DNA from 4 places in the Bradyrhizobium sp. BR 1433 genome. Region 1 is predicted to be linked to each of the others. Evidence: riboswitches for the same ligand, from Rfam matches in the RefSeq annotation. Region 1 holds a riboswitch; each other region holds the start of a gene.
The links. Region 1 has a riboswitch for cobalamin ahead of metE (5-methyltetrahydropteroyltriglutamate--homocysteine S-methyltransferase). Riboswitches for the same ligand answer to the same signal wherever they lie in the genome.
Positions count from the first base shown of each region.

Region 2: linked by a shared signal. The riboswitch ahead of ACSKB9_RS21990 (TonB-dependent receptor) and the one ahead of metE (5-methyltetrahydropteroyltriglutamate--homocysteine S-methyltransferase) in region 1 are both predicted to bind cobalamin.
Region 3: linked by a shared signal. The riboswitch ahead of ACSKB9_RS20320 (TonB-dependent receptor) and the one ahead of metE (5-methyltetrahydropteroyltriglutamate--homocysteine S-methyltransferase) in region 1 are both predicted to bind cobalamin.
Region 4: linked by a shared signal. The riboswitch ahead of ACSKB9_RS39430 (DUF1636 family protein) and the one ahead of metE (5-methyltetrahydropteroyltriglutamate--homocysteine S-methyltransferase) in region 1 are both predicted to bind cobalamin.

Region 1 covers NZ_JBPUGG010000001.1:3,417,615-3,422,325, reverse strand. Annotated here, with positions in the region: gene ACSKB9_RS16790 (hypothetical protein) at 1-165, opposite strand, end outside; gene metE (5-methyltetrahydropteroyltriglutamate--homocysteine S-methyltransferase) at 183-2,528, opposite strand; cobalamin riboswitch at 2,640-2,859, opposite strand; gene ACSKB9_RS16780 (glycosyl hydrolase) at 3,392-4,189, opposite strand; gene ACSKB9_RS16775 (hypothetical protein) at 4,378-4,647, shown strand.
Region 2 covers NZ_JBPUGG010000001.1:4,512,668-4,517,378, reverse strand. Annotated here, with positions in the region: gene ACSKB9_RS21995 (hypothetical protein) at 354-527, opposite strand; partial or broken gene ACSKB9_RS21990 (TonB-dependent receptor) at 640-2,923, opposite strand; cobalamin riboswitch at 3,033-3,230, opposite strand; gene ACSKB9_RS21985 (FecCD family ABC transporter permease) at 3,343-4,386, shown strand; gene ACSKB9_RS21980 (ABC transporter ATP-binding protein) at 4,383-4,711, shown strand, end outside.
Region 3 covers NZ_JBPUGG010000001.1:4,161,142-4,165,852, reverse strand. Annotated here, with positions in the region: gene ACSKB9_RS20330 (amidohydrolase family protein) at 1-66, shown strand, start outside; gene ACSKB9_RS20325 (CobW family GTP-binding protein) at 68-997, shown strand; cobalamin riboswitch at 1,226-1,420, shown strand; gene ACSKB9_RS20320 (TonB-dependent receptor) at 1,526-3,802, shown strand; gene ACSKB9_RS20315 (PepSY domain-containing protein) at 3,805-4,711, shown strand, end outside.
Region 4 covers NZ_JBPUGG010000001.1:8,221,180-8,225,890, reverse strand. Annotated here, with positions in the region: partial or broken gene cobN (cobaltochelatase subunit CobN) at 1-624, opposite strand, end outside; gene cobW (cobalamin biosynthesis protein CobW) at 624-1,658, opposite strand; gene ACSKB9_RS39430 (DUF1636 family protein) at 1,655-2,029, opposite strand; cobalamin riboswitch at 2,124-2,335, opposite strand; gene cobO (cob(I)yrinic acid a,c-diamide adenosyltransferase) at 2,372-3,025, shown strand; gene ACSKB9_RS39420 (cobyric acid synthase) at 3,037-4,485, shown strand; partial or broken gene cobD (threonine-phosphate decarboxylase CobD) at 4,666-4,711, opposite strand, start outside.

The DNA.
Region 1 (4,711 bases):
AAGCGCCAGAATCTCTTCTGGCGTTTCGTTCACCTCGATGGTTTGAGCGCCGACGAATTCGAGGATCGTCTTGTCGCGCTCGCGCGACATGCCGCTAACGAGCGAGACGTTGACATAGTCGGGTTCCGCTTTGCCGTAGCGGTTGCATTTGATCCAGAATTGCATCGGCAGCCTCCCTGGCATCAGCCTGCTGCCCGCAGCTCGCGCGCGGCCGCAACCATATTGACGAGCGCCGGCCGGACCTCATCCCATTTACGGGTTTTCAGGCCGCAATCCGGGTTGACCCAGAGCTGGTCGTCGGACAGGCGCTGCCGCGCCAGCTTGAGCAGCCCGGTCATGTCGGTCACCTCAGGCACACGCGGCGAGTGGATGTCGTAGACGCCGGGTCCGATCTCGTTCGGATAGCGGTAGTTCCGGAATGCGTCCAGCAGCTCCATCTTCGATCGCGATGTCTCGATCGAGATCACGTCCGCATCCATCGTGCCGATCGCGTCGATGATGTCGTTGAATTCCGAGTAGCACATATGGGTGTGGATCTGGGTCTCGTCCCCGACGCCGGACGAGCAGATGCGGAAGCATTCTACCGCCCAGTCGAGATAGGTTGCCCACTCTGAGCGCCGTAGCGGCAGGCCTTCGCGCAAGGCTGCCTCGTCGATCTGGATCATGCCAGCGCCGGCGCCTTCCAGGTCGATGACCTCGTCGCGGATCGCGAGCGCGATCTGGCGGCAGGCTTGGCTGCGCGGAATGTCGTCGCGGACGAACGACCAGTTCAGGATGGTGACCGGGCCGGTCAGCATCGCCTTCACCGGCTTTGTGGTGAGCGACTGCGAATACTGCCACCATTCGACCGTCATCGGCTTCGGGCGTGACACGTCACCGAACAGGATCGGCGGCCTGACATAGCGCGAGCCGTAGGACTGCACCCAGGCGTTCTCGGTGAAGACGAATCCTAAGAGCTGTTCACCGAAGTACTGCACCATGTCGTTGCGCTCGAACTCGCCATGGACGAGCACGTCGAGACCGATGCTTTCCTGCCAGCGCACGGTGCGTGCCGTCTGGTTCTGCAGGAAAGTCTTGTAGGCGGTATCGCTCAGGTCTCCCTTGGCATGCGAGGCGCGCGCTTTCCTGATTTCCTGGGTCTGCGGGAAAGAGCCGATCGTCGTCGTGGGGAAAGCTGGCAGGTTGAAGCGCGCGTGCTGCATCTCGGCTCGCTCCTCGAACCGACTGGCGCGCCGGCGCATTGCCTCGTCGATCCCGGCGATACGGCTTGCCACCTTCGCGTCGTGAATGCGCGGCGAGGTCTTGCGCGCTAGCGCGGCGGCGTCGGATGCCTCCAAGTCCTTTGTGATCGACCTGCGTCCGCTTGCAAATACCGTGCTGAGCGCAGCCAGCTCCTCGATCTTTTGCACGGAGAAGGCCAGCCAGCTCTTCACCTCGGCGTCGAGCTTGGCTTCCAGGGCGAGATCGATCGGCACATGCAGCAGCGAGCAGGAGGGTGCGATCTGCACACGGTCGTTGCCGAGCTTTGCGACGACTGGCTCAAGCCGGTCGAGGATTCTGCTCAGATCCGCACGCCAGATATTGCGGCCGTCGAGCACACCGAGCGAGACGACGCGGTCGGCGGGCAGGCGGGCGAGGTCGTCGAGCTGCTCGGGCGCGCGCACCAGGTCGAAATGCAGTCCCGTCACAGGAAGCGCGAACGCCGTGTCGCGGTTCTGGCCGAGGCCGCCGAAATAGCTCGCCAGCATGATCTTGATCTTCGGCACTGCCCTGGCGATTTCGGCGTAGGCACGCCGCAGCGCGTCATGAGCCGCCTCGTCGAGATCCAGCACCAGACAAGGCTCATCGATTTGCACCCATTCCGCGCCGCGGCTGGCAAGCTCCCGCAGCACCTCGACATAGACCGGCAGCAGCCGGTCCAGCAGCGACAGCGGCTCGAAGCCGGCATCCTTGCTCTTGGCGAGCTTGAGGAAGGTGACCGGACCGACCAGCACGGGTCGGGTCTGGTAGCCCAGCGCCTTGGCTTCCTCATATTCCTCGATCGGCTTGCGCGAGACGAGGCGGAATTGCTGATCCTTCGCGAGTTCCGGAACCATATAGTGGTAGTTGGTGTCGAACCACTTGGTCATTTCTTGCGCCGGCAGGCTTTGGCTATGATGGGCGTTGCCGCGGGGCGCATCGTGCGAGTTGTCTTGGACATCACCCTGGCTGCCGCGCGCCATCGCAAAATAGGTCGCAAGCGGTATTGGGCCGCTGGTCCAGCCATAGATAGCGGGGATCGCGCCAACCATCACCGAGGTGTCGAGCACCTGGTCGTAGAACGAGAAATCGTTCGACGGAATTACCGATACACCGAGCTTTTTCTGCCGCGCCCAGTTGGCGGTACGCAATCCGATCCCGGCTTCGATCAATGCCTTCTCGTCCGATGTGCCGGACCAGAAGCTTTCGAGCGCAAGCTTGAGCTCGCGGCGTGGACCGATGCGCGGCGTACCAAGAGTTGCGACCGCAAGTGAGGAGATAGAGGACATTGGCTTAACCCCAAAGTTGGGGGCAAAGGCCGTAGTGACACGTCTGGACTCCGCAAGGCGCGTTGAGGGGCGAGCGGGTCGCAACCGCACCACCGGGACACCCCGCCCGTGGACGTTTATGATGCCGAGGCAGGTCTCCTGGCTCGCGGGTCCTAGCTATCGTCCGGCCTTCCCGAAGCTCGCGCTTCAGTGGCTGAAATGGACGATGGCTCGCCGCTTACAGTTGCGGGGGCAGCGCCGGCATTGCATCGTTCCGAAGAACCTGCGCACCGGCTTCCCTCTTAGCTCCAGGTCAATCGGGATCTGGAGAACCTCAACGGTTTCGATTACCTGCAAGGGAGGGACTGCGTCAACCCTCAGAAATTATGGTCGCTGCGGCATCCCGAAGGGAATGATGCTCTGTACGGACGAGAATAGAGTGACTTGTAGTGGCAACTCAATGATTGCGTAGAATTCTGCGCCCATCTGGATGCTTTCGACAACCATGTGCGCGTTGTCATCCGCGAAATGGCGGAATAACGTCTGATTGCGCCTTGCTGGCAACCCAACGCGGACGCTGGCCAATGACCATCGCGCAGCCGCGCAGCCGATGGCCTCAAACTCAGCGGCCGTGAAGAAAGGGCCCTATCCTGCCGATGTCGGAGGCCGTGATGGAGTGGCTACCGGCGCCGGCGGCCCTCTCGCTCTTCAGTGTGACAGCCGGAGCAGCTTATTCCGAGCGGAACTAGAAATTCGGGTCGAAGTGCTCGGAGACGCTGTCGACCATGAGGCAGAGCATCCGCGCAGGCTTATGTTCCACGAAATGGCGTTCGAGCCGTTTGCGGCTGGTGCCCTTCAGATCTCACGTCCCAGGAGGCAGATATTCACTTCGAGGTCACGGTCCAGTTGTTGAAATTGAAATTCATCCCCCCGGGAGAGGAGGTGATCTCGACGCCGTATTGCACGCTACCGACGTTTATGTCGCCGAAATAGCCCGTCGACTTGATCCACTGCAGGATACTCTTGATGTCCACTGTCCCGCTGTTGGTCTTCGAAGTGCACAGGAGTGAGATGACTTTGTGACCATTGAAGCCTTCAAACACGTTCCAAGTCGCCCCGCCTGCATGGATATTGCGATAAGCCGGGATCGCCGCCCCGGAAGAGTCATAGTGATATGAAATCGGCTTTACGTTGCCGCTGCCGTCTGGGTTTCCGGTGTAGTTTGTCCAGAGCATAATCTCCTGCTGTTTTGAGCTGTCCCAGATATCGTAGGCGACGTCCCAAGCGCCACCAGCAGGAACAACCTGGTTGAAGCTCGAGCTTAGAGTGTTGATTGAACTGAGCGGTTTGCCGATATTGAATGACTCGTGCGGATAGCTCTTGATGCCTTTCGAATTAGGCTGGTTCGACCACACGCCCCACCGGTTGGCTTCATACACCGAAATCGTCTGAGGCCCAGCGCCAGCGCCCCATATGTCGTTGTTCCAGGAGTATCCATTGCGTGAGAAGTTCCCGTACGGAGCACTCGAACTCCAAATCGGAGTCTTTGCCGATACAGGCGCGGCGGACGATGACCTGACTTGATTCACAGTCTGGCTAAATAATTCATAATTCTCCCGTGTGCTGACGTCCCAAGTTTGGGACCCGCGCGAGAGGGCACCGTTTATCCGATTGGAATCCATAGGGCTCTCCTTGCTCTCATAAGCGACAAGGCATCGTTCCGATCGGCCTAGCGCCTACCCTAGGTTCGTGACCAAGCTCAGGCGTGGGCGGCAAGGGCATCTACAGACCAAGTCCGATGCTAGGAAGGTCAGCTTTCGAGAAGCTGACTAAGGCCTCGACACTGAGGTTTTGGGTCGTTGAAATTGACTTGATCTGGCTGAAGGGCTTGGACGGCGCACGCCATTTTGCGCGAGCCTTTTCGGTTGTGAGCATCCAATTGACGCAGGCGTGGTTGACATTGCAACGTTTTGACGAGGTGTGGGAAACTGTCGATGCGTCTATCGAGGCATTGGCGGGCGAGAATGCCGATCTCGATCTCAACAATGTTCAGCCCCCAGGGCGCGCTCTGGGACATAGTGGAACTCCAATCGGGCGCAGTTTCCGCCACGCCAAGTCGGCCGAAAAACGCCTTATGTAGGACGCCGACCGGAAACTAAAGTTGGGTGGTTTCAGCGGGTTGTGACTTTTCCAGGTGTGCGATG
Region 2 (4,711 bases), 1.1 Mb from region 1:
TCCAGCGTCCATGCCGAGCCTAGCACGGCAACCAATCCGGAAGGGGGGCAGCCCATGACCCCGCTGCGACCTATTGTCTGCTTGGCGACGACGAGCCGGGCTGGGTAGCTCGCAAGCTGCGAGCCCGCGGCGCGCTACTGCGCGACCGTGCGCGTATCAGGGAGATCGGGGACGAAGCCTTTGACTAGCTCCATCCGCGTCGTCCCGGGCAAGCGCAGCGCGACCCGGGACCCATAACCATCGCTGGCGATTGTTGCGTATCGCTGGGGCCGCAGCCTATTTCAACAACCCAATCCGGTGGCAATGGGTCCCGGCCTTTGCCGGGACGACGTGAGGATGGATATCGCATAGCCTCACAACGGCTCGTCATCATTGCCGTAGCGGTCGAGCTTCGGCGTGGCGATGTCGCCATCCTCATAATACTCGTCTTCCTGCAACGCTGCGGGTGGCGGAGGCTTCTTAGACTTGTCGTCGGTCTTGTCTTTGGTCTTGGCGCCGCCCTTGGTCTGCTTCCCGGCCTTGGCCATGCGTTTCCCCTGCGCGGGTCAAATCAGCTGCCGGAACTCTACCCCAGTTTCGGTGCGTTTGTAATATTCGGAGACGGTGCGGCGGGTCACACCCGCCCCACCGGATCATGCTCTAGAACGTCGCGCCGGCCTTTACCATGTAGGTGCGGCCGGGCAGCGGATAGGCCGAGAAGCGGCCTTCGGTGAACGTGCTCGCGATGGCGTAGTCGTAATAGAGCGCGTTGAACAGGTTGTTCACGCTCAGCGACCAGAAGAAGCGGTCAACTTGCCCGCTCAGCTTGATATCGGCGGTGGCGTTGCCGGGAATCCGGCTCTGGGTGTTGGCCTGGTCGTTGTCCATGATGCGCGAACTCCAGGCCCGCACCGTGGCGTCGAACACCAGATAGTTCTGCCAGATATTCCAGGTGACGCCGAGATTGCCGGTGTAGCGCGACACCAGCGGCACGTCGTTGCCGGCCCAGATGCCTTCGCGGAACACCGCACGGGTGATCGCCATGCCGCCGCGCAGGGTGACGCTGTCGCTGACCTTGAGCGAGGCACTGGTCTCCGAGCCATAGCGGCGGGTGGGGTCGAGGTTGGTGTTGAAGAACAGCACCGGGTTGAAATGGATCTCGTTCTCGAGATCCATCAGATAGACGCTGGTCTGGACCTGGAAGCGGTTGGTCCTGACGCGAAAGCCGCCCTCGAACATCCTGCGAGGTCTGGGTCTTGAGCTGGAAGGTCTGCGGGATCGGGGCGAAGGTCAGCGGGTCGAATGACGGACCCGACGCGACGCGTTCGTCGACATCGGGCGTGCGGAATGCGCGTGCCGCGCGGCCGAACACCGAGAAAGTGTCGGTCAGGCGATGCTCGATGCCGACATGCAGCGCGTATTGCGTCTCGTTGCTGTCGAGCGGTGCCGCCTGGGTGTCGAATGCGAATGGCGCATTCGGGTCGTAGCGATCGCGCGCCGAGATGCTGGTGTTCTGCACGCGCGCGCCGTAGGCGAAGTCGGTCGTCGGCAACAGGCCCAGCGTATGTTGCCAATAGCCGGCCACGGACTGCTGCTCGATATTGTAGATATGGAACGGGTCGACGCCCTGATAGGCGCCGCGCGCCTCGCGGAAGGTCGAATCGTAATAGTCGATGCCGGTCAGGATTGTCGACGGCATGCCCAGCATCACGTTCTTGACGCTGAGCCGCGGCGTGAGCGACCAGGTCTGCAGCGCGGCGTCATTGTAGGTCGAGGCGAAGCTGATGGTCGGCACCGTGCCGAAGAAGCCGCTTTGCGTCTCGCGCTGCCGCCAGCCACCGTCGACGATGAGGTCGACGCCGTTCATCAGCGTCCTGGTGAAGCCGGCGGTGACGCTGGCGGTCTGCTGGTTGGCATAGTCGAAAGGCGTCGCGGCGCCGCGGCGGTCGGTGAGCAACTCGTTGACACCGATCGACGGATCGATCAGCCGTCCGCCGGGCAGGCCGAGCTTTTGGTCGCTGCCCGTGACGGTCAGGAAGGCGGTGAGATCCAGCGTGGTGTAGTTGATGTTGCCGACGGCGTTGCGCTGGTCGAGCGCATTGTTGACGCGGTAGCCGTCGGACTTGATGCCGTTGCCGTAGAACGAGGTGGACCACGGTCCGGAATTGAGCGCCGCGGACACCGCGGCCATGCGGGTGTTGAACGAGCCAAATCCGGCCTCGGCGCGCATCGCTGTCGGCGGGCAGCCGACGCCGGTCTTGGTGATGATGTTGACGACGCCGCCCACCGCGTTGTCGCCGTAGAGCACTGCGCCGCTGTTGCCGCGCGTGATCTCGATGCGCTCGATCGAATCGAGCGGAATCGTGGTGAGGTCGAAGCCGGCCTTGTCGACGTCGTTGAGGCGGCGGCCGTTGAGCAGGAAAAGGGTATTGTCGGTCGCGAATGCGCCGAAGCCGCGCAGGTCGACCGACGTCTTGGCGCCGTTCGGTCCGCCATAGGGCGTTTGCAGTTGCACGCCCGGCACCTGCGCGAGGATCTCGGGCAACGACTGCACCGGCGAATGCGCGATGTCGTCGGCGGTGATCACGGCCGAGGAGGAGCCGACAATGCCGGCGAGCTGGCGGCCGCCGGTGCCGCCCGTTCCGGTGGCCACGCCGGTCCCTGTCGTGCCCGATCCGGCTCCGCTGCCTGTATTGTTGCCTTGCGAGGTGCCCGGCGCCGGGCGTCGCGGCGCCGGCGCTTCGTCAGCGGCCGGCCTGGCGCGCGTGACGTTCTGGTCGCCCGGCTTGGTGACTTCGATCGCCGGCAGCTGATCGGGAGCGGGTGCCTGCTGCGCCCGCGCTGCGGAGACAAGGAATGCCGGCGCGAGCATCGTCGCCGGCGCGATCATCGTCGACGCGAGCAGAAGCGCGCGGCGCCGCCGATGGAAAGGGAAGGAGAACATAAGCAAGGCCTCGGCAACGTCAGTGGCACGTCACCGCGAACCAGTCTCACCATCGTGCTCACGGCATCAGGTGAAGCTCATGCCTGTACTCCCCGACCGGCAGCATCGCGTGTGACCACGGCTGACGGCAGGTCTCCTGGCTCGCGGGTCGTTACCCTTCGTCGCCTTCCCAGGACCGAGATTCCCAGTGGCCTGTGACGAAGGATTCACCGCATACAGTTGCGGGGGCAGCCGCGGCGTTGGGGAAGTTTCCCCGTACCGCATTCCCTTTTCATCTCATGAAAGAACCGTCATGTTCATCTAGGGTTCGGCCGGGTAGCAAAGTCAATCCGGCGGAAGTCGGGCAATGGCCGTGCGGCCACGGTTTTTGTCGAGTGTCGCTTGTCTGCCACGACGATCGCTGTAAGAGCATGGATCCGATGAGCGTGCAGGATTTTGCCTTGGCGGCCGAGGTCGCGGCGCGGCGCCGGTGGGGCGCCACCGCGGCGCTGCTCGCGCTCGTGGTCCTGCTGTGCGTGCTCTCGCTCGGCGTCGGGCCGGTGCGGCTGTCGCCGCTCGCGGTGATCGAGGCGCTGTTCGGCGGCGGCAGCGATGTGGCGCAGGTGATCGTGCGCGAGATCCGCCTGCCGCGCACCATCCTGGCATTTGCGATCGGCGGCATTCTCGGGCTGTCCGGTGCGGCGCTGCAAGGGCTGCTGCGCAATCCGCTGGCCTCGCCGTCGCTGTTCGGCGCGCCGCAATCGGCCGCGTTCGGCGCGGTGCTGGTGATCGCGCTGGGCCTCGCCGATGTGCGCTCCTACACGCTGCCGGTGGTCGCGATCATCGCCGCCTTCGGCTCGGTGTTCGCGCTGCTTGCGATCGCCGGCCGCAATGCCGGGCTGTTGATCCTGATCCTCGCCGGGCTCGCGATCTCGAGCTTTGCGGGGGCGGCAACCGCGCTGGTGATGAATCTCTCGAGCAATCCGTTCGTGGTGCTGGAGATCGCGTTCTGGCTGCTCGGCTCGTTGGAGGACCGCAGCTTCCAGCACGTGGCGCTGGCGCTCCCCTTCATCATCGCAGGCGCCGCCATCCTGCTCAGCCAGGCGAGCGCCTTCCGCGCGCTGACACTCGGCGAGGAGGCGGCGCAGAGCCTTGGCGTCGACGTCGGGCGGTTGCGGCTTTTCGTGATCACGGGCGTGGCGCTCGGCGTAGGCGGCGCGGTCGCGGTCACCGGCACGATCGGTTTCATCGGCCTCGTTGCGCCGCATCTGATGCGTCCCGTGATCGGTCACGATCCGGCGCGGCTCTTGGTGCCGAGTGCCCTCACCGGCTCGGCGCTGCTGCTCGCCGCCGACATCGCGGTGCGCATCATTCCTTCAACCTCGGACATCAAGGTCGGCGTGCTGACCTCGATCATCGGCGTGCCGTTCTTTCTCTATCTGATCATGCGCGAGCGCCGCGCGCTCGGCGGAGGCGTGGCATGACGCTGCTCTCCGCCGTCGCTCTCAATGCCTCGCTCGGCAGCCGCAAGGTGCTGCACGATGTCTCGCTGTCGCTGCCGTCGGGCCATCTGGTCGCGCTGGTCGGGCCGAACGGCGCCGGCAAGACCACACTGCTGCGCGCGCTGGCCGGGCTGATTCCGTCGGGCGGCGAGATCCGGATCGGCGGCGATGTGCTGGCGTCGCTGCCGCTGCGCGAGCGCGCGAAACGATTCGCCTATCTGCCGCAGGGGCACATGGTGCACTGGCCGCTGCCGGCACGCGATATCGTCGCGCTCGGCCGCTATCCGCACGGCGCGACCGATCCGGC
Region 3 (4,711 bases), 740 kb from region 1:
GACGGTGTGCTCGATGTCGCGGCGCGTCCCGGCCGGCCGGTGCGCCGGCCTATCACGGGGGGCTGAGGTGCCGGTCCCGATCCTGCTGGTCGCGGGCTTCCTCGGGGCGGGCAAGACCACGGTCGTCAACCATCTGCTGGCGCATGCGCAAGGGCGGCGCATCGCCGCCGTGGTCAACGATTTCGGTGCGATCAATATCGACGCCGAGCTGATCGCCGGCGCCAGCGACGGCGTGGTCAGCCTGAGCAATGGCTGCATCTGCTGCACGCTGGAGGGCGACCTGCTGCGCACGCTCGCCACGTTGCTGCGGCGTGATCCGCGTCCCGAATTCATCGTGATCGAGACCAGCGGGATCGCCGATCCCGCCGACATCGTGCGCAACCTGATGGATCCCGTGATCTGGAAGGAGGCGCCGCTGGAGACCGTGCTGTGCGTGGTCGACGCGACGCAGCCTGCGGCGAAGCTGAACGATGCGCTGCTGCGCTCGCAGCTCCGGGCGGCGGACGTGGTGGCGCTGAGCAAGGTCGATCTGACTGACGCCGCCACCTGCGCCGCGATCCGCGACGCCGTGCGCGCGGCGCGTCCGGCGGCCGTGGTGGTTGATGCCTTGCATGGCGAGGTGCCGGCCGCGCTGCTGTTCCCAGCGGACCTCGATCATGTGTCGGCGCCGCGCGAGACCGCGCCGCGACGGCCGTCGTCCGATCGCTTCGACACGCTGAGCTGGACCTCGGAGCGGCCCGTCGTGCTGCCGCGCTTGCAGCAGGCGATCGGCAGACTGGCGCCGAAGCTGGCGCGGGCGAAGGGATTGTTCGAGACGGTGGAGCAGCCCGGGCGGCTGACCGTGCTTCAACTCGCCGGCGGCCGCGCGACCTTGGCTGCGGGCGGCGTCCCGTCGCCCGGCGTGCCGCGCACGCGCATCGTGTTCATCGCCGAGATGGGTGCGCTGTCGCGCGCGGAGATTGATGAGGTGATGCAGGGATGCGTCGAGGCTCAGTGACGCGAACCTACGTTTCCCGTCATCCTGAGGAGCCGCGAAGCGGCGTCTCGAAGGATGAATTGGCCGCCAGCCGGGCCGTGCATCCTTCGAGACGCGCGTGCCGCGCTCCTCAGGATGACGGGTTGCCTTTGGGCGTCAGCCCTCGACGTCGCTGTGTCATCGCCGCAGCAGCATCTCGCAAAGCATGTGTGCGACAATCGCATCGAATTGACAGCCTTGCCGGCACCACCTATCGTTTTTGCCGACGGTTCCCTTCGGGGATCAAAAGGGAATGCGGTGCGAGGGTAACCCCAATGCCGCAGCTGTCCCCGCAACTGTAAACGGCGAGCCTTTCGTCAATTTGCCACTGGGCCATCGGCCCGGGAAGGCGTCGACAGGCGATGACCCGTGAGCCAGGAGACCTGCCGTCAGTCGTGGTCACACGCGAGCACATCGGGCGGGGGCGTCCTGGTGGGATCGGAGCACTGCCTTTTCGGCAATGCGCCATCCGCGTTCGCGGTGACGTGCCACGTTACCGCGAGTCCTTTCATGTCTCCGTCCTCTCCCGTTGCGCGCAAATGGCGCCTCGGTCTTCTCTGCTCCCTGTCATCGCTGCTGTTGCCGGCCGAAGGCTCGGCACAAACGCCGCCACCAACCAGGCTCGATCCGATTGAGGTCGCGCCTTCCGCTGTGGCAAGGCCGAAGCCCGCGGCGCGAAGCCGTGCCGTGGCCGCCGCGGCGCGGCCGAGGCCCGCGACGATCGCAACAACCGGCAACACGCCGCGCGTCGCAGCGTCGGGCGTACGGGGATCGGCATCGCCGACGCTCAATGCCACCACGCAGGGCGGCACCGGCAGTCGTCTCAATCTGACGCCGCTGCAGACGCCGGCCAGCGTCGAGATCATCACGGCGCAGACCATCGCTGAACGCGGCCAGCATAATGTGCTCGATGCCGTCACCCAGGACGCGGCTGGCTTCATCGCAACGCCGGCACCCGGCAATGGCGGCCTGTCGTTCAGCACCCGCGGCTTTGCCGGCAGCAACTCGGTGATGACGCTGTATGACGGCACGCGCTTCTATATCGGCTCCGGCACGCTGACGTTCCCCTACGACACCTGGTCGACGCAACGCATCGAAGTGCTGCGCGGCCCGGCCTCGGTGCTGTACGGCGAAGGCGCGATCGGCGGCGTCATCAACGTGATTCCGAAGAAGCCGCAGAGCACGCCCTATAACGAGGCCGAGGTTTCGCTCGACAGCAACATGACGCGGCGGCTCTCGGTGGACAGCACCGGTCCGATCAATCCCAATGTGTCGTACCGCATCAACGCCACCGGCAACATGTCGGACGGCTGGGTCGATCGCGACAAGACCTCGAACGCGGTGGTCTCCGCTGCCGTGCGGGTGCAGGCGTCGGACAATCTCGCCTTCACGCTCTCGGAAGATTACGGCGATCGCAGCCCGTCGCGCTATTTCGGCACGCCGCTGATCAACGGCGCGATCCACGATGCGCTGCGCTTCAAGAACTACAACGCATTGGACAGTGCGATCCGATATCAGGACAGCTGGACCCGGTTCAAGACCGAGTGGGATGTCGCCGACGGCATCAAGGTCAACAACACGCTGTATTACCTGACCAGCGAGCGGCACTGGCGCGACATCGAAAACTACACCTGGAATCCGAAGAGCCAGCTGATCGATCGCACGAGCTATATCGAGATCTTTCACGACCAGAAGCAACTCGGCAACCGGATGGATGCGACCTTCAGCGGTCACGTGTTCGGCCTTGCGAACCAGGTCGTCGCCGGGTTCGACGTCAACCGGATCGACTTCACCCATACCAACAACTCGCCCTATGGCGGCGCGTCGTCGGTCAATCCTTATGTGTTCGATCCCGGATCGTTCTTCGCCACGACGACGGCGACCACGCCGGGCTTCAACGCGATCGTCAATCAATACGCGCTGTTCGCCGAGGATCGGCTCTCGCTGACCGATCAGTTGTCACTCGTGACCGGGGTCAGGTATGACCGCCCCGAGGTCGATCGCACCGACTACAAGACGCCGGCAAACAGCTTTGAAACCACGCTGTCGGGCACCAGCTGGCGCGCCGGGCTGGTGTACGAGCCGATCAAGAACCTCGCGTTCTATGGCCAGTACGCGGTCGGCGTCGATCCAGTCAGCAATCTGATCTCGCTGTCGACTTCGCAGAAGACGTTCCAGCTCGCGACCGGCAAGCAGACCGAGATCGGGGTCAAGCAGTCGTTCTGGGGCGGCCGCGGCGAGTGGACGCTGGCCGCTTACGAGATCGTCAAGACCGGGCTGACGATTCCCGATCCCGGCAATCCCACCGGCGGCCTGGCATTGCAGATCGGCCAGCAATCATCGCGCGGGGTCGAAGGATCGATCGGGCTCGCGCTGAGCGACGGCTGGCGCGTCGACGCCAATCTTGCACTGCTGCGCGCCAGATACGACAACAACAGCCAGGTGGTCGGCGGCAAGATCGTCAGCTTCAACGGCAATGTCCCGGTCAACGTGCCGCAGCAGGTCTCGAATGTCTGGCTGACCTGCGATTTCGCGCCCAACTGGTCGGTCTATGGCGGCGTGCAGATCGTCGGTGCGATGTACTCCGATCTTGCCAACACCCAGCTGCGTCCGGGCTACAATGTGGTCAATGGCGGCGTCAGGTGGAAGCCGGATGACCGCACCACGGTCGCGTTCCGCGTCTACAACCTGTTCGACAAGGCTTACGCGGTGACCTCGAACGGCACCGGGCAGTGGCTGCTAGGCATGCCGCGTACCGCCGAATTGTCCGTCAACGTGAAGTTCTGACCATGCGCAACGCTCTGATCCGGCGCGGGCGGCGGTGGCTCTATATCGTCCATCGCTGGATCGGCATTGCGACGTGTCTCCTGTTCGCGATGTGGTTCATCTCCGGCCTTGTCATGATGTACGTGGCCTTTCCGCGCCTTACCGACAGCGAGCGCCTCGCCGCGCTTCCTGTCATTCCCTGGAGCAAGGTGCGGGTCACACCCGATCGCGCGATGGCGATCGCGGGCGTGGAGCGTTATCCGCGTGATCTGCGGCTTTCGATGATGGATGACACGCCCGTCTATCGGGTGACCGGCTGGAAGGAAGGGGCGATCACCATTTCGGCGACCGACGGCAGCGTGATCGACCGGATCACGCCGGACCAGGCGCTGGCCATTGCCGCTCATCATCCGCATGCCGTGCAGCCTCGCTTGATCGAAACGATCACGCGCGACCAATGGTCGGTCACGGCGCGCTTCGATCCGTTGCGGCCGCTCCATCTGATCGGCCTCGGTGACGCTGATGGCACCGAGCTCTACGTCTCATCGCGCAGCGGCGAGATCGCGCTCGACACCACGCGTTGCGAGCGCATATGGAATTGGCTCGGCTCGATCCCGCACTGGATCTATCCGACCGTGTTGCGCAAGGACGGCCCGCTGTGGCGGGATGTGGTGCTGTGGATATCAGGTGTCTGTCTTGTCGTCGCGATCACCGGCTTCTGGATCGGCGTCCTCCGCCTGCGGCTGATGCGCCGCTATGCTGATGGCGCCGTCTCGCCCTATCGCGGCTGGATGGCCTGGCATCACATCGCCGGCCTGATCGGCGGCATCTTCGTTCTCACCTGGATGTTCAGCGGCTGGCTGTCGCTCAATCCCGGCGGCGCGTTCTCCGGCCGCGGCGTCACCCGCGAGATCGCGATCGGCTATAGCG
Region 4 (4,711 bases), 4.8 Mb from region 1:
AGGTCAGGAACGATAAAACGTCACCAGCACGCGCGGCCGGCCGTCCGGTGCCGGCAACGCCGTGATGGCACCGCGCCGGGAATCGTAGACGCCGATCTCGGGAAGATCGATCTCGCCGACCACCGGCCCGGCATAGAGTCCGGACGCCAGCGCCAGCTGCGCGATCACGGCCTGCGCGGCAACAGGACCGCCTTTGTCGCACAGCACCTTGAGGCGGCGCAGCGTCGAGATCGGCAAGGTCGAGAATTCGTCGAGCCGCTGATCGTCGCGGCCATCGGCCGGCAGCACGACTAGGGCGATGCCACGCTCCTTCGCCAGCCGATGCACCGCGGCCAGCCCGTATGACCAATAGGGCTCGCCGCCGATCAGCCGCACCAGAATGCCGCGCGCGTGCGAGAGCGTCCGTTCGATGTAGGTATCGACCGACAGCGGATGGCGCAGCTCCGCGAGATTGGCGAGCCGCAGCGACGGCAATGCGGCGCGGCCGCGCCGCCAGCCGGCCGCGAAGGCAGCAAGATCGCTGTCGGAAAACGACAACACCACGAGATCGGCCGGATCCTGGCCGAGGTCCCTTGGCGTCGCGGTCTCTTCAAGGCCGCGGCTCTCGCGGAAGACGACGTGCATCAGACACCAAGCCGTGCCCTGATCGCGGCTTCATCGATATCGGCATGTTCGCCGATCACGACGAGCTTCGACTGCCGCGCCCGGGCGCCCCAGGGCATGTCGAACTGATGCCGCACCCGCTCGCCGACCGATTGCACCAGCAGCCGCATCGCCTTGCCTTCGACCGCGATGTAGCCCTTGGCGCGCAGCACGTTCTGCTCGCGCGCCAGCCCCTTGATCGAGGCGACCAGCGCGTCGACATCCGAAACTTCCGGAAGATCGATCACGACGGAATTGAAATCGTCGTGCTCGTGTTCCTCCTCGCCATCGTGATGCGACGGCCGCGCCGCGAGATCGCTTTCCGCCGCCGCCCCGAGCCCGAGGATCACGCGCGCGTCGATCGTGCCGTCGACGACAGGCAACATCGGCACCTCGCGCGGCATCTCGGCCGCGATCACCGCTTTCGCTGCCTTGATCCCCTCCGCCCCGGCGAGATCCGCCTTGGTCAGCAGCACGATATCGGCACAGGCGATCTGGTCCTCGAACACTTCCGACAGCGGCGTCTCGTGGTCGAGATTGCCGTCCGCCGCACGCTGCGCATCCACCGCGGCCGGATCAGGCGCAAAACGGCCGGCGGCGACGGCCTCGGCGTCGGCGAGCGCGATCACGCCGTCGACCGTGATCCGCGAACGGATCTCCGGCCAGTCGAACGCTTTCAGCAGCGGCTTCGGCAGGGCGAGCCCGGAAGTTTCGATCACGATGTGATCGGGCTTCACGTTCCGCGCCAGCAACTGCTCCATCGCCGGGATGAAATCATCGGCGACGGTGCAGCAGATGCAGCCATTGGCGAGTTCGACGATGTTCTCGGCCGGACAATTGGCGTCGGCGCACGACTTCAGGATGTCGCCGTCGACGCCTTCGCTGCCGAATTCGTTGACCAGCACCGCGAGCTTCTTGCCGTTGGCATTGCGGATCAGATGCTGGATCAACGTCGTCTTGCCGGAGCCGAGAAAGCCGGTCACGACGGTGACCGGAATTTTGGCGAGCGTGGTCATTCTGCGGCCTCCGGCACGACGGGAAGAGGTGGAATGCGGGCGAGCGATTGCTTGCGGAAGATTTCCGGACGGCTGCGCCACGGCACGATGCCGTCGGGCGCCGCCGCATATGCGGAGGCACCGGCGATCACATCCGCGGCATTGGCTTCGGACAGCCGGCCGTAGACATAGGACCACCGCCCCGGCGCGCTGAGCGCGACCGAGCAACCCTGGCTGCAGGCCGACAGGCATGCGACGGGAACCAGATCGACGTCATCGGGCACGCCCGCCTCGACAAGCGCGGCATGCAGGCGTGCACCGGGCGCGAGCTCACCTTCCGCCGGCGTCTGGCCGGCGCGGCAGGTGATGCAGACATGAAGTGTAACGCTCATCGCCCTTCCTGGATTGACAGCGGGAAGCGATGAGGCACACGAACCGATTTTGGACAGGTTCGTTCCCCGTCGCGGAACACCCCGTCCGCCGGTTTCACAACATGCTGCGTTGGCAGGTCTCCCGGCTTGCGGAGCAGGTTTTACCCTTCGATGCCCACCTTCCCGACTCCGTATGGAATCAGTGGCTTGGGCATCTCTCCGGTGACGGTCGCGGGGGCGGCTGCGCTTCGGGCCCGATTTAGCGGAGCCCTATCGCATTCCCTCTTCGCCTGTCGTAGGACAGGAACCAACGCAGGACCACCATTCGTCCAAGCCTCGCACTTGTCAAGCCGAAGGAATGTGATGACTTCTGATGGAAAGGACGCTGAAGACGGCGCCGTCGGCACCGATCTTTCGCCGGATGCGCGCCACGCGGACAAGATGGCGAAAAAGAAGGCCGCCCGCGACCGCATCATGGCGACCAAGAGCGGTGAAAAGGGCCTGATCATCGTTCATACCGGCGCCGGCAAAGGAAAATCGTCCTCCGCGTTCGGCATGATCGTGCGCTGTGTGGCTCACGGCTTTCCCTGCGCCGTGGTGCAGTTCATCAAGGGCGCCTGGGATACCGGCGAGCGCCGCCTGCTCACCGGGCATTTCGGCGATCTCTGTCAATTTCACGCCATGGGCGAAGGCTTTACCTGGGAGACGCAGGATCGCGCCCGCGACATCGCGGCAGCGCAAGCCGGCTGGGAAAAGGCCAGGCAGCTGATCGCAGACCCAAGCCTGCGCATGGTCGTGCTCGACGAGATCAACATCGCGCTACGCTACGATTACCTCGCGATATCAGATGTCGTCGACTTCCTGACCACGTCGAAGCCGCCGATGACCCATGTCGTGCTCACCGGGCGCAATGCCAAGGAGGAGCTGATCGAGATTGCCGACCTCGTCACCGAGATGACGCTGGTGAAGCATCCGTTCCGCTCCGGCATCAAGGCCCAGCCGGGCGTCGAGTTCTGACAGACATCACCATGGCGCGCGCATTGATGATCCAGGGAGCCGGCTCGGACGTGGGCAAATCGCTCATCGTCGCCGGCCTTGCGCGTGCCGCCCGACGACGCGGCCTGCGCGTACTACCGTTCAAGCCGCAGAACATGTCGAACAACGCGGCGGTGACCGTCGACGGCGGCGAGATCGGCCGCGCTCAGGCGTTGCAGGCGCTCGCCGCCGGCGTCGAGCCGCACACCGACATGAACCCGGTGCTGCTCAAGCCCGAGACCGATGTCGGCGCCCAGATCATCGTGCACGGCAACCGGATCGCGACCGCACGCGCGCGCGAATATGCCGGCATGAAACCATCATTGATGGGCGCGGTGCTGGAGAGTTTTGCGCGCCTGAAGCAGCGCGCCGATCTGGTGCTGGTCGAGGGCGCCGGCAGCCCCGCCGAGGTCAACTTACGCAAGTCCGATATCGCCAATATGGGTTTTGCGCGCAAAGCCGACGTGCCCGTGGTGCTGGTCGGCGACATCGACCGCGGCGGCGTGATCGCGCAGCTGGTCGGCATCAAGACGGTGATCGACCCTGATGATGCGGCGATGATCCAGGGCTTTGTCATCAACAAGTTCCGCGGCGATCCGACGTTGTTCGAGGACGGCTACCGCTTGATCGAAGAGCGCACCGCCTGGCGCGGCTTTGGCGTGCTGCCCTGGTTCGTCCGCGCCGGCGAACTTCCGGCCGAAGATGCGCTCGGGCTCGGCGAGGCGCGCAAGCCCGGCCAGTGCAAGATCGCGTTCCTTGCGCTGTCGCGGATCGCGAATTTCGACGACCTCGATCCGCTGAAGCTCGAGCCCGGCGTCGATCTCGTGATGGTGCGTCCAGGCGAAGCCATCCCGGGTGATGCGAAGCTCGTCATCATGCCCGGCTCGAAATCGACCCGCGGCGATCTCGCCTTCCTGCGCGCGCAGGGCTGGGACATCGATCTCCTCGCGCATCATCGCCGCGGCGGCCATGTCCTCGGCCTGTGCGGCGGCTACCAGATGCTTGGACACAGCGTCGCCGATCCCGATGGGATCGAAGGTCCTGCCGGCGAAACACGCGGGCTCGGGCTGCTCGATGTCACGACCACGATGACCGAACAGAAGACACTGACACGCGTCAGCGCGGTGCATGCCGCGACCAGCCAGCCGATCAGCGCTTACGAAATCCATATCGGCCGCACCGACGGCCCGGATCGCGCGCGGCCTTTTGCGTTGCTTGATGGTACGGCTGAGGGCGCGGTTTCCGCAGATCGGCGCGTTCACGGCAGCTATCTGCACGGGCTGTTCGCCTCGGACGAATTTCGCAAGGCTTTCCTCGCGCAACTCGACATCGCGGCGGCCGATCAGCCCTACGGCGCCAAGGTCGAGAGCGCGCTCGACGCACTTGCCGAACACATCGAGACCCATCTCGATGTCGAAGGCCTGCTCGCGCTGGCGCGTTAAAGCGAGATGATTCCTTCTCACCTCGCCCCGCGTGCGGGAGAGGTCGGAACGCATCGTTAGATGCGTTCCGGGTGAGGGGGAGTCTCCGCAACCGCAGCTGTCGCCGAATACGCGGATACGGCCCCTCACCCCAGCCCTCTCCCCGTAAGAACGGGGAGAGGGAGCGCAGCGCCGTCGCAATCAGCGCGACAGCACGGCGGAAAGGCGAGACCATTCGCTCTCACTG